Regions from separate parts of the Alkalihalophilus pseudofirmus genome, predicted to be linked through region 1. Evidence: riboswitches for the same ligand, from Rfam matches in the RefSeq annotation. Region 1 holds a riboswitch; each other region holds the start of a gene.
What was found. Region 1 has a riboswitch for S-adenosylmethionine ahead of PQ478_RS03475 (pyridoxal phosphate-dependent aminotransferase). Riboswitches for the same ligand answer to the same signal wherever they lie in the genome.
Positions count from the first base shown of each region.

Region 2: linked by a shared signal. The riboswitch ahead of PQ478_RS07515 (methionine biosynthesis PLP-dependent protein) and the one ahead of PQ478_RS03475 (pyridoxal phosphate-dependent aminotransferase) in region 1 are both predicted to bind S-adenosylmethionine.
Region 3: linked by a shared signal. The riboswitch ahead of PQ478_RS18455 (methionine ABC transporter ATP-binding protein) and the one ahead of PQ478_RS03475 (pyridoxal phosphate-dependent aminotransferase) in region 1 are both predicted to bind S-adenosylmethionine.

Region 1 covers NZ_CP117835.1:669,062-674,518, reverse strand. Annotated here, with positions in the region: gene PQ478_RS03480 (manganese catalase family protein) at 1-704, opposite strand, end outside; gene PQ478_RS03475 (pyridoxal phosphate-dependent aminotransferase) at 776-1,954, opposite strand; SAM riboswitch class I at 2,052-2,155, opposite strand; gene nfsA (oxygen-insensitive NADPH nitroreductase) at 2,250-3,002, opposite strand; gene PQ478_RS03465 (DUF418 domain-containing protein) at 3,144-4,328, shown strand; gene PQ478_RS03460 (GNAT family N-acetyltransferase) at 4,872-5,333, opposite strand; gene PQ478_RS03455 (IucA/IucC family C-terminal-domain containing protein) at 5,448-5,457, opposite strand, start outside.
Region 2 covers NZ_CP117835.1:1,445,023-1,450,479, reverse strand. Annotated here, with positions in the region: gene PQ478_RS07520 (bifunctional homocysteine S-methyltransferase/methylenetetrahydrofolate reductase) at 1-560, opposite strand, end outside; gene PQ478_RS07515 (methionine biosynthesis PLP-dependent protein) at 573-1,694, opposite strand; SAM riboswitch class I at 1,782-1,884, opposite strand; gene PQ478_RS07510 (hypothetical protein) at 1,966-2,130, opposite strand; gene prsW (glutamic-type intramembrane protease PrsW) at 2,153-2,800, opposite strand; gene PQ478_RS07500 (asparaginase) at 2,966-3,934, shown strand; gene PQ478_RS07495 (YpdA family putative bacillithiol disulfide reductase) at 3,957-4,928, opposite strand; gene PQ478_RS07490 (Glu/Leu/Phe/Val family dehydrogenase) at 5,016-5,457, opposite strand, start outside.
Region 3 covers NZ_CP117835.1:3,488,293-3,493,749, reverse strand. Annotated here, with positions in the region: gene PQ478_RS18465 (YusG family protein) at 1-66, shown strand, start outside; gene PQ478_RS18460 (MFS transporter) at 188-1,462, shown strand; SAM riboswitch class I at 1,534-1,646, shown strand; gene PQ478_RS18455 (methionine ABC transporter ATP-binding protein) at 1,822-2,847, shown strand; gene PQ478_RS18450 (methionine ABC transporter permease) at 2,840-3,508, shown strand; gene PQ478_RS18445 (MetQ/NlpA family ABC transporter substrate-binding protein) at 3,522-4,376, shown strand; gene PQ478_RS18440 (carboxymuconolactone decarboxylase family protein) at 4,486-4,872, shown strand; gene PQ478_RS22010 (YuzK family famiily protein) at 5,092-5,241, shown strand.

The DNA of each region.
Region 1 (5,457 bases):
TCTGTGGCACTCCATGTATATAATTTACGGTGCACGCCTTCAGCTTCGAATTTCCTTGTTGTCTCAAACGCCGCATTATCCAAGTTTGGAATCGGAAGCATCTTTGTTACATCAACACCTGTTGCAATTTCAATTGCTTTTGCATAAGCCACAACATGAACTCCGCCGCGCACAAGTAAATACCCAATCATCTCACGAGCTACTGGGTTGCTTGTCATTTCATATACACGCATCTTATGTGTTCTCGCTCCGCACTCTAAGAAGAAATTGTGTAATAAATCAAGGATTAAGTTGCCGCTGTTAAAAACATAGTCTCCTCTCCACGATCCTCCCATTGAGTCCATTGGGTAAGACGTTTGTGCCGTTTGAATAAAATGGGCTGTATTCCGCTTGTCAGTAGCTGCCTGCATCGGTGCAATATTCGGGTCTCCTGGGAATGTCGTCCCTTCAATCATTAAGTTAATCGTGTTTGAGACCAGTTCAACATGACCAAGCTCTTCAGCTGTAATACTAGCGACTAAATCAAAAAACGGTTTCAGCTTCTTTTTGTTCCGGAAGTTAAATGACTGAAATAAGTAGTTATTTAACGTCGACATCTCCCCAAATTTCCCGCCAAGAAGTTCCTGTACAGCAGCAGCGGCATTGGCATCAGGAGCCTTTGGCTTAGGGAGTTCAATAGCTAAGCGATTATAGCGAGTAAACAAAACAATCCCTCCTATTTCACATATAGTAACTCTATATGTTTTATGTGAGAGATTGTTTGTCTTATTACCTTTTATTTGTCAAAGAGCCGAAGAGCCCCGATACGCTCCATTGCCTCTCTTAATGTGTCTTCATCTGCAAGCAGCCCTATGCGAACATATCCTTCTCCGTATTTACCAAACCCGACCCCAGGAGCGACCACAACTCTTGCTTCTTTAAGAAGAATATCGGCAAATTCTTCTGATGTATAGTCTTTTGGGACAGGGAACCATGCAAAGAACGAACCAAGCGGCGCTTCTGCTTCCCACCCTGCTTTATGTGCTGCTTCAACTAGTACGTTACGGCGGGCCTCATATGTGGCTACAAGATCCTCTACACACTGTTGCTCTGATAAGAGCGCATGAGCAGCCGCTTCTTGAATCCCTCCAAAAATACTGCAAAATAAGTGATCCTGAAGCTTTTCAATTGCACTCACCACGCTTTTGTTTCCAACAACAAACCCGACTCTCCAACCTGCCATATTGTATGTTTTGGATAACGTCATCACTTCTACACCAACATCTTTTGCTCCTTTTAATTGCAAGAAGCTAAGAGGTTTCTTTCCTTCAAAACCAATCGCCCCATAAGCAAAATCATGAACAATACATAGATCATGCTTTTGGCCAAGTTCAATTGCATCTTGAAACAAAGCTGGTGTAGCAATCGCGCCAGTTGGGTTATTAGGGTAATTCAAGAACATTAATTTAGCCTGTTCAAGTGTTTCTTCTTTAAGTGTTGTAAAGTCGGGATGAAAATCCAATTCTTGTAACAGAGGCATCATGTGCATCTTTGCTCCGGCAAGCTCAACCCCTGACCAGTAATCAGGGTATCCAGGATCTGGTACGAGGGCAAGATCTTCAGGATCTAACAAGCACTGACTAAGCTCAATTAGACCTGTTTTAGCCCCGCCCAGTACAGCCACTTCTGTTTGTGCATCTATTTCTACTCCGTATTCACGATGGTAATATTCAGCGACAGCTTCCTTTAGAAACGTATGGCCTGCAAAAGGAGCATATTTATGATGCATTGGATTGTCAGCTGCTTCTTTTAATTTCTCAACGATATGTGCAGGTGTCGGCTGATCCGGATTGCCTTGCCCGAGATTAATCACATCATCACTATGTCTCTTCACTTCATTCACCTTTTTAACGAGTTTTGCAAAAAATTGACTTGGGAGCCTCTCCATAGCTCTAGATGATTCAAATGTTTTCATGTTTGTCACCTCTATATTTTCTACCTATTTATTAACTAAAAAATAAAAAAAGAGCCTTTCCATATTCTGAAAAGGCTCTTGTCTGAATAAGACAATTCGCTTATCTTTCAGAATACAATGATTCTGCAGGAAGGAGCACCTTTCCTTGCGGCGGTTGCTGGACGTCGTCGGGCCTGTTCCCTCGGTCACTCTGGATAAGTGATGATTATTCATTTTGTCTAACACTCTGTGAAAGCGCTACACATTATGTATTTACTCTTTATGAATGAGAGTTTACAGAATTGTTAACGATTTGTCAATCTTTTGTGTCAGAATGTAAAAATCCTTGATTTTTTAGAAACTGGTCGAGATGTGCACGCTTTGGTGTAGAGTGGTGAGCTGCCATCATCTCAGTCCACGTAGTTTTCCTTGTTCCGTTTGTCCGCTCTGAATAATATTGCTTCATTTCTTCATCATATTGATCAAGAGATGATGTGATTTGATCGTGTTGATAGGTCTCATAATGAACAGCACCAGCCTTTGGCAGCCGTGGCTTTTGAGCAGGGTTTTGATCAGGATAACCGATACATAATCCCATTACAGGAAATGTATAATCAGGAAGATCGAGAAGCTCACTTACTTGGTCCGGAAGGTTTCGAATGCCGCCGATCATCACTCCGCCAAGACCATAGGACCTTGCAGCAATAAGCATATTTTCAGCTACAAGGGCTGCATCAACTGCTCCTACAAGAACTTGTTCGATGCCTCTAACTTCAAGAGGAGCCCCATGTTTGTCGCTAGCCTTTTTTAGACGGTTATAATCTGCACAAATGACGAAAAATACTGGGCAATCAGCGACATACTTCTGGCTGCCGCACAGCTCACTTAATGTATCTTTTTTCTGCTGATCTGTGACGACAACAATACTGTAAGCTTGAACGTGATGGGAAGTAGGCGCCCACCTGCCGGACTCGATGATTTCCTCTATCATCCCTTTACTTACTTTTTCACTAGTAAAGGCACGAATCGAACGGTGGCTTTGCAAGAGCTCTGTCATTTCATTTTTCATAAGAATCACCCTTTTTTCTGATTTATTAAATAGTTTACATGATCTATTTAGCTGGAGAAAGAATTGTGTCTTGTGAGAGTAATAGAAATATTTTACAATGAGTAAGTTACTATGATTCCAATTTTACACAGGAGGTTTGAGATGAACACACGAGCTACCTCAATCCAAGACAATGAACGGATTGCCTCCCTTGATATGATGCGCGGGCTCGCATTACTCGGGATTTTACTTGCTAACAGCCTGCATTTTCAATACGGTCTTTTCTTGATTCCAGGGCTGCATGATTATTACCCATTAGGTACAATTGACCGAGTTGCTGAGAGTGCGACCTTATTCTTTGCCACAGCAAGCTTTTATACCTTATTTTCATTTTTATTCGGTTACGGGATGGCCCTTTTGAAAGAGAGGCTTGAACAACGCGAACTCCGATTTGGAACCGTATATTATAGAAGAATGTTCATTCTGCTTTTCGCTGGGTTAGCCCATTACCTTTTGATTTGGGATGGAGATATTCTGATAACATATGCGATCGGAGGATTTATCTTATTTTTATTTCTCCGCTTAAAGGAACGAGGCCTTCTTATCTGGTCTTTTATCATTTTGTTATTGATGGCTTCAAGTATTGCAATGCCAGAGGATGAATCCACCTTCACTTTTGAAGATTCACTAGCAGCCTACTCTGCAGAAGAAAAAGAAGTGCTCACGTCTGGGACATATGCAGAAGTTGTACAATTCAGGTTAACAACAGATCCATTTGGAATGGGCGGATGGGGCCAGCTTCTTGTTACATTTAATGCGGTAGTAGCTGTTCTTGGCATGTTTTTACTCGGTGCATTTGTTGCGCGGAAAAAGTGGCTGTTGACTATTGAAGAGAACCGTCCATTCATAAAGAAAATATGGTGGATCACGATGCTCGTTGGGTTCCCTGCTAAAATTCCACATGCTTTTATGGGGGATTCCTATTCCTATGAAATGCTTCATATGACAATCGGCGGACCGCTTGTCGCAATGTTCTATGCAACAAGTATTGCTCTTTTAGCTACAAGCCCTAAAGCACAAAAATGGTTACAGCCTTTAGCAAAAGTCGGCAGGCTGTCTCTAACAAACTATTTAATGCAGTCCATCGTCTTTACTACCTTATTCTTCGGGTATGGAATTGGCTTATTTAATAGTATTGGCTATTTTGCGGGTGCTCTTCTTGCCGTTGGATTTTTCTTGCTCCAAGTACTATTCAGCAGCTGGTGGCTCTCGCGCTTTAAAATGGGACCATTTGAATGGGTATGGCGAGCAGGAACCTATCTTGAGATTCCTAAGTTAAAGCGATAAACAGAGAATGGGATAAGAGTATTTTAACTTGTGGATATATGGATATTAGAGATGCGGCCTATGTAAACAGCTCGCAAATGCAGCTTGAAAATAACCGAATGTTTGAGGGGGGCGCCGCTCCTGAAATACACTTCGCTTTTCGTGGGGAGCTAGTGAGCTTCCTCGGGCTAATGCCCTGTGGGATCTCACTCCTGCTCTAGTCCCCACAGAAGTCTCGCATATTTCATCCGCTGATTTATTGCATTGTGAAAGTATTAAGTGGGGTGATTTTGTTACGATTCAGTTCACTTAAGGCCAACGTATAAATGCTTTCATCCCCAATCGCTTTCTAAGGACTGAAAATTGAAGGAGCAACTTAACAACAGCCTTACTCCGTTGATTGGAGTGGAAGGGACTCGACTCCTGCGGGATGTGCGTGGCCAGGGAAGACCCCACAGGGCGAAAGCCCGAGGAGGCTTCCGGACCGCCCGCGGAAAGCGAGTCCCTGCAGCGGAAATCAACAACTACTATAGGAATACAATTTACTTTGCCTGTGACCTTTAATTATGTCTCAGGCTCTTTTCTATACACAAATGTTCTAAGGAGCAGTCCGTCTGTTGTACGTTCGTGCTTAAATTGAGTAAAGCCTTCACTTTCATATAACTTAACAGCAGGGGTATTATGACTTGCTGTTGTTACATAAAGCGGGACACTTGTCTCTTCCTTTACTTTCTGAATGAGCATCCTCCCGACTCCTCTTCTAAAAAAGCGAGGTGACACGATCACTTTGTTTAACAGCCAGTGGTCGGCTCTTGTCTCTATAGCAATTGCTCCAATAATGTGATTGTCAGAGCTTGCAGTAAGCCAGGTCTTCGGCTCCCGCAAAAGGTCCGCCACGGTTTCATTGAGAGGAGGGATATTCGGATAATTAATCAAATTGGCTTCTATGCGGTAGGATTGCTGCTGCAACTCAATCAGTTGTTTCGCAAGCTCTTCTTTCATTTCATGAATGTAATTGACCTCCATATCTACTCTCCTTCTCTTCATTCTTTATATGATTCTATTCACTACAAGTCATATCCTTCCAATGTTTTCACAAAAAAGACACCTAGTTTCCTAGATGCCTTCCCGGAAAGGTATTTATTTTTTG
Region 2 (5,457 bases), 780 kb from region 1:
CCAATTGCTTCTTTAAGAGAAACCCCGCCATGAAGCACCCCGATTTCACCTAGTGAAACATTAGCAATTATAGGGAGCTCCGATTGGTTCCGAACGATATTAATTGCTCCTAACAGTTCATCTAAGTCATAAAAAGTTTCTAACAATATACCGTCTACATTTGATGCAAGCAAGGCCTCAATTTGTTCTTCTAATGCCTCTAGAACTTCTTCTTTCGTCCATTCCTCTTGATGGAAATTTTGCAATCCACCGACTGTTCCGACAATAAATATGCCATTAGGGCCAGCTTCTCTTGCAAGCTTTACTGCTTCTTGATTAATGATTCTAACCTTTTCACCGAGGCCATATTTCTCCAGTTTTAAGCGATTGGCAGCGTACGTATTCGTTTGAATGATTACAGCACCTGCTTCGATATATTGTTTATGTGCATCTATAATTCTATTTGGGTCTGATAGATTCAGCTCCTCAAAGCATTTGGAAATCCCTTGTTCATAAAGAAGAGTCCCCATTGCACCGTCTCCAACTAATACTTCATTTTTCATTTTTTCTATAAAAGTCATGCGGACACCCCCTTACACATTTGATTTCGATTTAGCTGCATACGTAATGGCTTGCTCTAAATCATTTATAAGATCTTCTGCTCTCTCAATCCCTACTGAAAAACGAAGAAGTCGATTACAGACGCCATTTTCAACCCTCACGTCTTCTGGAATATCTGCATGTGTTTGGGTTGCTGGATAGGTCATTAAACTTTCCACACCGCCTAGGCTCTCTGCAAAGGAAATCAGTTTTAATTGCTGCAAGAGCGGATTCACCCATTCCTCGTCTTGAATACGAAACGATACCATTCCGCCGCGCCCTGGATATAATACATCTGTAACATGCTCATTTTCTTCTAAATATTGAACGACAGCTTTCGCATTCTCTTCGTGCTTTTCCATACGGAGGGCTAGAGTCTTCATCCCACGAATTAAAAGCCATGAGTCAAAAGCACCGAGTGTTGCGCCAATTCCATTATGATAATATCCAATTCGCTCAGATAATTCTTTGCCTTTTGAGACGACGAGACCTGCGATTACATCATTGTGCCCTCCTAGATATTTGGATGCACTATGAACAACGATATCAGCACCTTCTACAAGCGGCTGTTGTAATAAAGGAGTGTAGAACGTGTTATCAACGATCAATAATAGCTGTTGTTTTTGACAAATAGCTGCAAGTGACTTAATACAGGCTTCTTGCATCAAAGGATTCGTTGGAGTCTCTATAAACAGTGCTTTTGTTTTTTCATTGACAGCCGCTTCTACTTGAGCTAAGTCCCTCGGGTCAACATAAGAGAAATGAAGGCCCCATCTGCTCCATCCTTCTTCAAACAGTCGATATGTCCCGCCATATAAATCTTTAGATGCTAAAATTTCATCCCCCGACTCAAATAACGAAAAGACTGTTTGAATTGCAGCCATTCCAGAGCTGCATGCAAATCCTTGATCTCCTTCTTCAAGGGACGCAATCGCATCTTCTAAAACTTCACGTGTCGGATTGCCCGTTCTTGCATAATCATATCCTGTTGATTCTCCAATACCAGTATGTCTGTAGGCTGTTGATAAGTAAATAGGCGTATTAACAGCTCCAGTATGCTCGCGTCCTCTATTTCCAATCTGAACAACCTCTGTTTTATATCTCTCTTTTGTCATGGTTTCTCCTCCCGATTCCTCCTAATAACTAAAAAAGACACCTTCCTTAAATAAATAAGAAGAAGGTGTCTGTTAAATGCTAGCCTCTTCTTATCTTCCAAGCTTCAGCTTGGTGGAATTAGCACCTGACCAATAATGGCTGGTTGCTGAGACTTCATCGGGCCATTCCCTCCGTCTCTCTTGATAAGAATTCATGTTTTATGAAATTTCTAAATAAACTTTCTACGTTGAACCTAAGTTACACTATCTCACGAGTAATTGCAAGTGTTTTTTAAGATTCAGGTGTCGCATCCACGTGAAGGTCATCATTATTTCCGCACACACATTGTTTAAAGCCCGTCTCATATTCACCGTGATCATTTTCTTTGCCACGTAGAATATATTTTTCCCCGCATTTCGGGCAACGAATGATTACTCGATAACGTTCTCCTACCATCTTTCATTCCCCTTTCTACATTTTAATGATCAAGCTTATTAGCCCATTTTACCTTATTTAACGCTAAGATCCAAAGGCCGACCATAAAAGGTACCAGTCCGATTAAAAAGTACATATCAAATGTCAGCAAAATGAAATCATAGACTCCATGAAGCAGGACCGGGATCAATAAGGATAGTAATAGAAACTGCTTTCTTTTGGTGTTCTCCATCTTGGCTCTGCCTAGATAATAGCCCATAATCACCCCATATAATGCATGGCTTGATACAGGAAGCAGAGCACGACCTACCGCAGTCTCTAGTCCGTGAGCTAGAATATAGAACACATTTTCCATCGATGCAAACCCTAGTGATAAAGACACACCGTAGACAATTCCATCATAACGACGTTTCATTTGTCCATATTGATATGCAAAAAAATAGAGCATGAACCATTTGAAAAACTCCTCAAAAAATCCATACAAAATAAATGCTTGACTTAGACCAGCCTGTAATAAACCCTCAGCTGTAAAGGCGTACTGCAACACCATAACAGGGAAAACAAGGATAAGTCCAATAATAAAGGTTCTAAACACTAAGGCATTGACAGTTGATTCATATTCATTTCTCAAATAAAAATAAGATAGTAACGCCATTCCTGGTGCAATAGCAGCTGTTAATAGGGCAAACAATGTAGAGCCTACCTTTCTTATACTGTGCAATCATTTATTAATCATACAAATAGTATTTATACAAAATTAGATGGTAATTCTAATGAGTGAGGTATGAAAAGTATGGTAAAATACGTACATAACATCAAGAGAGTCATTCTCGAACGATAAAAAGGAGCATGAAAGATGAAAAAGATACTTGTGTTACATACTGGCGGAACCATCGCTATGCAAGAGGATGAACATGGTGCGGTTACCCCCAATCTAGTAAATCCATTATATTCCACAATTGAATCCCTTTCAAGCATCGCCTCTGTTGTCGTAGATGATTACTTGAACATTCCGTCGCCTCATATGACTCCTTCTCTAATGGTCGATCTGGCCAAACGATTAAAAGAAAGAGTACAAAATGATTCGCTCGATGGAATTGTAGTGACACATGGTACGGATACGCTAGAAGAGACGGCTTATTTACTTGATCTTGTCTTAAACATCGAAAACCCAGTTGTGGTAACCGGCGCTATGCGCTCAAGCAATGAACTAGGATCAGATGGTCCTCACAACCTCATTTCTGCTGTAAAAACCGCAGCAAGTGACGAAGCCTACGGTAAAGGTGTGCTCGTTGTTTTAAACGATGAAATTCATACAGCTAAAAACGTAACGAAAACACATAGTTCTAACATTGCCACCTTTCAAAGCCCTCAATACGGCCCGATTGGAATTGTCACTAAACGAGGGGTAAACTTCCATCATACATTATCGCATAGGGAATGCCACCCAGTTGATTCCCTAACAAAGAAAGTCTCACTGCTTAAAACGTACGCCGGGATGGAAGCTGATATTGTTGATGCAGTAGCTGATGCAGGAATTAACGGCCTGGTCATTGAAGCTTTTGGACAAGGGAACGTGCCACCGGCCATCATGCCTGCATTAGACCGTTTAATAAAAAAACAAATCCCTGTTGTATTAGTATCAAGATGTTACAGCGGAGTCGTACAGGATACATATGGTTACGACGGAGGCGGAAGAACGCTTAAAGATCTTGGGGTAATTTTTACGAATGGACTAAACGGACAAAAAGCACGCTTGAAGCTAATGGTTGCTCTTGAACTTACTACTGATAATGAACAATTACAACAAATATTCCTAACATAAAAAAGCCCCTAAAAGGGCTTTTTTATGTTGAAAATTTTTTCTTTAAATCTTCAGCGATCAACGGTCCATGGTGACGTCCATTTTCGATAAAGATTTCATTTGCATTATTGCCAGCTGCAATCACTCCAGCAATATAAACTCCTTCAACATTTGTTTCCATCGTTTCAGGATCTAAAGCAGGACGTCCGGAACCTGCTTCTACTTCCACCCCTATTTTTCTTAGAAAAGAATGATCAGGATGGTAACCTGTCATAGCGAAAACAGCATCTGCCTTCACTGAATATACTTCATCACCGATTGTATATATTACTTCATGATTTGTTATCTCTTTAACTTCTGCATTAAAATGTAGATTTATTTTCTCATTGCGGACAAGTGATTCATATTCTGGTAAGATCCAAGGCTTCACACTGGTTGAATATTCGCTCCCACGATACAATGCACACACTCTAGCCCCTGCTTTCTCGAGTTCAAGAGCTGCATCTACTGCAGAGTTCTTCCCGCCGATTACGACCACATCTAAATCAAAATAAGGATGGGCTTCTTTAAAATAATGATGCACATGCTCCTTATCCTCACCAGGAATATTCATTTTATTAGGGCTGTCATAATAACCTGTTGCGATAATCAGCTTTTGACAAACGTATTCCCCTTTTGATGTACTCACGTGAAACTCACTGTCATCTTGTTTCGTCACCGATTTTACCTCTTCATATGATTGGACACGAATCTTCTTACGCTTCACTACATCACGGTAATAGACTAACGCTTGGTTCCGCTTCGGCTTCCGCTCTTCAGTTACAAATGCAACGTCTCCGATCTCAAGCTTTTCACTTGTACTAAAGAATGTCTGATGAGTTGGATAACGATAGATCGCATTGACGATATTACCCTTCTCTATAACAAGTGGAGAAAATCCGGCTTCTTGGCACGCAATGGCAGCTGATAGCCCGCATGGTCCTGCTCCTATAATAATGATGTCTTCTTTGATCAAACTACTCACCTCTCACAACAATAAAACCCGAAAACCCTTGTATCATTGACACAAGGGCAAGGTTAATCTTATTTATAGTATATCAAATTACACCCAGCCACGGAAACGAGAGGCTTCGGCCATCTTACGCACACCAATCATGTATGCGGCTAGACGCATATCTACTTTTCGGCTCTTCGATAGGTTGTAAATGTTTTCAAAAGAACCAACCATAACATGTTCAAGCTTACCTTCTACTTCTTCTTCTGTCCAATAATAGCCTTGATTATTTTGAACCCACTCAAAGTAAGAAACAGTTACTCCGCCTGCACTAGCTAATACATCAGGAACTAACAGGACATCACGTTCTGATAAAATACGCGTTGCTTCCATCGTTGTCGGACCATTAGCAGCTTCTACGACAATTGAAGCTTTAATTCGCTCTGCATTTTCTTCTGTAATTTGATTTTCAATAGCAGCTGGAACTAAAATATCACATTCTAATTCAAGCAGCTCTTGGTTTGTAATGGTTTCTTTAAACAGATTGGTT
Region 3 (5,457 bases), 1.3 Mb from region 1:
TATGAACAGACCGACCCTAACCAAGTGACTTCCTATGTAGACAGCTGTGAAGAGGGCTGGTGTTAGAAGAACTGGTGTTAGATGATGTAAGCTTTTCGTCTGAAAACTTTGACGAAAGGCTTTTTATTTTGGGTGAAATCGACTATTATATTTAGGGGATCGAAATAATGAAAAGGTGATGGTCGATATGGCGCGTCTTATGGGAGACTGGTCAAGGCAGCTTAAATCATATAATCGAAATGTGCGTTTGTTTCTTTTAGCCTCTGTCCTAGCTAATATTGGGATGGGGATTTTTATGGTCATTTATAATTATTATATACGTGAGTTAGGCTATGTTGATCAAGTCAACGGCAGAGTCATTGCGATGCAGGCTATGGCTAGTGCGATTGCACTTTTGCCTGCTGGCTTGTTGAGTGATAAGATCGGCCGAAAAAAAGTCATCTTGTTTGGAGCCGTTTTTGCAGCCGTCAGTCTTTTACTAAGAGGGGTGCTGACAGCTGAAACACTTCTATTAGCAACTGCTTTTATGACAGGACTTTTTATGGCGTTTATCCAAGTATCTTCTATTCCACTCCTTGCGGAAAATTCATCTGAAAAAGAACGGGTGCACCTGTTCAGCTTTAACTTTGCTCTTATTATGGTAGCAAACGTAATCGGAAACACATTAGGCGGGACGATGTCTGATTTATTTCATAATGTATTTGGCCTCGCCATGTTAACAAGTGTACGAATCACCTTGTTGTTTGGGGCAGCATTATTTTTTATAGCGTTAATTCCAATTTTAAAGATTCGTGAGGAACAAAAAGTCCGCAAAGAGAAAACAGGAGCAAGCTCTCTAGGGAAGTTATTTACGACACATCGTTCCAGTCTGAAAGTGATCGGACTTTTCGCTGTAGCTAACTTATTGATTGGCTTTGGATCTGGTCTCGTTATCCCTTACCTGAATCTCTATTTTACCGACCGCTTTGATGTAAGTTATTCGGTTGTCGGTATTATTCTCTCTTTAGGCCAGGCAATGACGGCGATTGCGCTAATGATCGGTCCAAGTGTCGTGCGAAGAGTGGGTGAAGTAAAAGCGGTGGTCATTTTGCAGCTGTCCTCCTTGCCGTTTCTTCTATTAACTGCCTACACAGAAATATTGTGGGTTGCTGTTATAGGTTTCTTATTTAGGCAGGCATTAATGAATGCAGGGAATCCAATCCAGATGGCATTGATGATGCGGAAGGTAGATGACTCGATGAAAGGTCTTGCTAACTCAGTGGGCCAGATGGTGTTCCAGCTTGGCTGGGCGGTAATGGGTCCTGTTTCAACTACCCTTGTAATGATTCATGGTTCCTACTACGGGTATGCGTATGTATTCACGATCACAGCAAGCCTTTATCTCATCGGTTCGGTCTACTTTTTTCTAGTATTTAGGGAGAAAAAAGCAACGGAAATATCTTCTTCAAATGTTTCGGCATAAAATCGTTGACAGCTAAAAAACCCGCGTGCTATGATGCATTCATGTAAAAGCGAACGACAACAACTTTATATCTCTTATCGCGAGAGGTGGAGGGACTGGCCCGATGAAACCCAGCAACCACTAAGTCATATGTTGACCTAGAAGGTGCTAATTCCTGCAAAGCATGAGCTTTGGTAGATGAGAGAAGGGATAATGAATTTACGCCTTTCTGTTCATCATAAACAGAAGGGCTTTTTTATTGTGTATGAGTTTGTCGTACGTTAGAGTTAGGAGATCCTCATCCTTTCATGCTTTACTAAATAACTTCAGTAAAGCTTATAACGTGGTTTGGGATTTATAGAGAAAGTAGGGAGTAATTAATGATTTCACTTCGATCGATTCGTAAACGATTTGAAACGAAGAATGGCACCGTTCATGCCGTCGATGGCGTTGATTTAAATATCGGCGAGGGGGAGATATTCGGTGTGATTGGATATAGCGGCGCAGGTAAAAGTACGTTAATTCGTATGTTAAATATGCTTGAGCGTCCAACAGAAGGAGAGGTTGTTGTAGCTGGCAAAAAGCTTTCAGCACTCTCAACAAAAGAATTAAGAAAAGCCCGTCAAGAAATCGGGATGATTTTCCAGCATTTTAATTTGCTTTGGTCGCGTACGGTGCGAGATAATATCGCGTTTCCTCTTGAAATTGCAGGTGTGCCAAAAGCCAAACGTGAACAACGGGTGAATGAGTTAATTGAGCTAGTAGGGCTTAAAGGACGCGGAGACAGCTATCCATCGCAATTGAGCGGCGGACAAAAACAGCGTGTCGGTATTGCACGTGCGCTTGCTAACAATCCTAAGGTGCTGTTATGTGATGAAGCAACATCCGCACTAGATCCTAAGACGACAGATTCGATTTTGGACTTGCTCGTTGATATTAATCAAAAGTTAGGCTTAACGATCGTGCTGATCACACATGAAATGCACGTCATTCGTAAAATTTGTCATCAAGTGGCTGTGATGGAAGCCGGTAAAGTAGTTGAGCAGGGACCGGTGCTAGAAGTATTCCGTAAGCCAAAAGAAGAGATGACGAAGGAATTTGTTAAGCAAATTACAGAGCCTGAAGAAACGACAGATGCGATTAAGCAATTACTCGCAGATCACCCTGAAGGTAAAATTGTTCAGTTAACCTTCGTCGGTGAAGAGGCGGAAAGCCCATTAATTACGCAGCTGATTCGCTCATTTGATATTGAAGTAAATATTGTGCAAGGAAAGATCACGAAGATCCAAGAAGGGTCATACGGGACGTTATTTGTTGCTTTACATGGAGAGACTGATGAAGTCGAGCGCGCGATTGCCTTTATCCGCAGCAAGAAAGTGGAAGTGGAGGTGATCACGTATGAATGATCAATTTTTAGCTGATGTGAAATGGGACCGCTTATGGGATGCGACGATTGAAACGCTCTATATGACGTCTATTTCTGTCTTTGCTACATTTGTACTTGGCCTCATTTTAGGATTAGTTCTTTATCTGACAGCCAAAGGGAATCTATGGGAGAATTATCTTGTTAACGTGGTGGCAAGCTTTATCGTTAATATTTTTAGATCAATCCCATTTATCATATTAATTGTTTTATTAATTCCATTTACAAGGGCCCTGACAGGTTCGATGCTTGGGGCAAATGCAGCGCTTCCTGCATTAATCATTGGAGCTGCCCCGTTCTATGCGCGTATGGTGGAGATTGCCCTGCGTGAGATCGATAAAGGGGTTATTGAAGCGTCACAATCAATGGGAGCGAGCAACTGGACAATCATTCGGAAAGTTTTAATTCCTGAATCCTTGCCAGCACTTATTTCTGGAATCACCGTTACAGCGATTGCACTTGTCAGCTATACAGCGATGGCAGGGGTCATTGGTGCAGGCGGTCTGGGCCATTTCGCGTACCTAGAAGGATTCCAGCGCAATAACAGCGAGATTACTTTGGTAGCAACAATCGCAATTCTATTGGTCGTTTTTGTGATCCAGTGGATTGGTGATTATTTTACAAATAAAACAGATAAACGGTAGGGGGAAAAGAGAGATGAAAAAGTTTTTAAGCGTAGTAGCAGCTGCAGCATTGTCTGTATCATTAGTGGCATGCGGCGGTGCAGAGGAAGAAACAACAGATAACGAAGCTGGTGAGGGTGCTGAAGGTGAAACAACGACATTAACAGTCGGTGCTTCTGCTGTACCGCATGCAGAAATCCTTGAAGCAGCACAGGAATTGCTTGCTGAAGAAGGCATTGACCTTCAAGTCCAAGTTTTCCAAGATTACATCTTGCCAAACCAAGCGTTACGTGATGGCGACATCGATGTGAACTATTTCCAAACGCCTGGTTATTTAGCAATGCAAATTGATGAGAACGACTATGACTTTGTCAGCGTTGGTGCAGTCCATGCAGAACCAATCGGTGTGTACTCTAAAGAATATTCAAGCCTTGATGAGCTTCCTGAAGGCGCCTCAATTATTATGAGTGATTCAATCAGTGACCACGGCCGTATTCTGCCGATCTTTGAGCGTGCAGGCTTAATTGAGCTAGATGTTGAAGAAGGTCAATTAGCAACAATCGATGATATTTCATCTAATCCGAAGAACTTACAATTTGGTTCAACTCAAGTAGAAGCTCGTATGCTTGCTCCTTCATTTGAAAGCGGCGAGGGTGATGCTGTTGTCATCAACACAAACTACGCTCTTGAGGGCGGAGTAGATATTGAGCAATACGGAATTGCATTTGAAGAAGAAGATGTACTTCAACCTAACCTGATCGTTGTTCGTGCAGAAGATGAAGAGCGTCCAGAAGTACAAAAGCTTTTAGAAGTTCTTCAATCTGAAGAGATCCAAAACTTCATCAACGAAGAGTATGATGGAGCTGTTATTCCTTTAACTGAAGAATAAGATGAAAAACAGATAAAGAGCGCCTAAATGGCGTTCTTTTTTTGTATAAATGAATTCCTGAAATCGAATACTACCTTTGAAGTGGATTCAACTTTAGGAGGGATGAATGATGGAACAGCAGCAACAGCAGAACCAAAGTGCAGTTGAGATGGCACTACTTGAATATAAAGAAGGGTTAGGACACTTCACAGAGAAGATGCCTGATATTGCTAAGAAATATAATGCGTTCACAGAAGCATGTTTTGCAAAAGGCAAGCTTTCTCAAAAAGAAAAGCAAATGATCGCACTTGGTATTAGTGTATTTTCACAAGATGAGTATTGTATTATTTATCATACAAAAGGATGCCTCGACCAAGGCTGTACTGAAGATGAAATTTTAGAAGCAGTGGGCGTTACAGCAGCATTCGGCGGCGGGGCAGCGATGAGCCAGGCTGTCACTCTTGTCCAAGAAGCAATGACCGACCTTAGCGGCAAAGGCAGTCAGATGCAGCAGTAAATTTTTCAAATATTGGGTCAAGTCGAAAAACGGTGGAAATAAGAGTTATCGTGTTGGTAAGTTTTCTGACAATGGCATAGGTGATCTGATAACCTGTAAAGGAACCTCAGCCTCTTTTTTGCGCTTTGGTCAATTAAAGCGTTCATGTTAAGATACATGTATCAAAAGAGAAGGGATTGATTCATTATCCAGTCATTAGACGCTGCGTATACGAGTGATATGGAAAAGGCAATGCATTCTGCACATGGAGTAGGTTATGAGGAATACAACCGAAGCCTCGATAAAAGAATGGAAATTGAGAGAGCTCGTGATAAAGAATACAAACGCTGCAATGAAATGGTAAGGGAATTCAATCAACACCATCTATAAGTTCTGTTAGGATAGAATAAAATGACATAAGGGAGTGGCCCATAACTGGCGCCGCTCCCTTTGTGTATGAACCAATCTATATTATAATGAAGAATGTTGCGTGAAACGCAATTGTACATACTAGTCTCGTTACCTTGAACTTATGTTGGATTTGTTATAAGATTGTAATGAGAATAGATTGAGAATAATTCGATTTAATCATCGAAATCACACTGC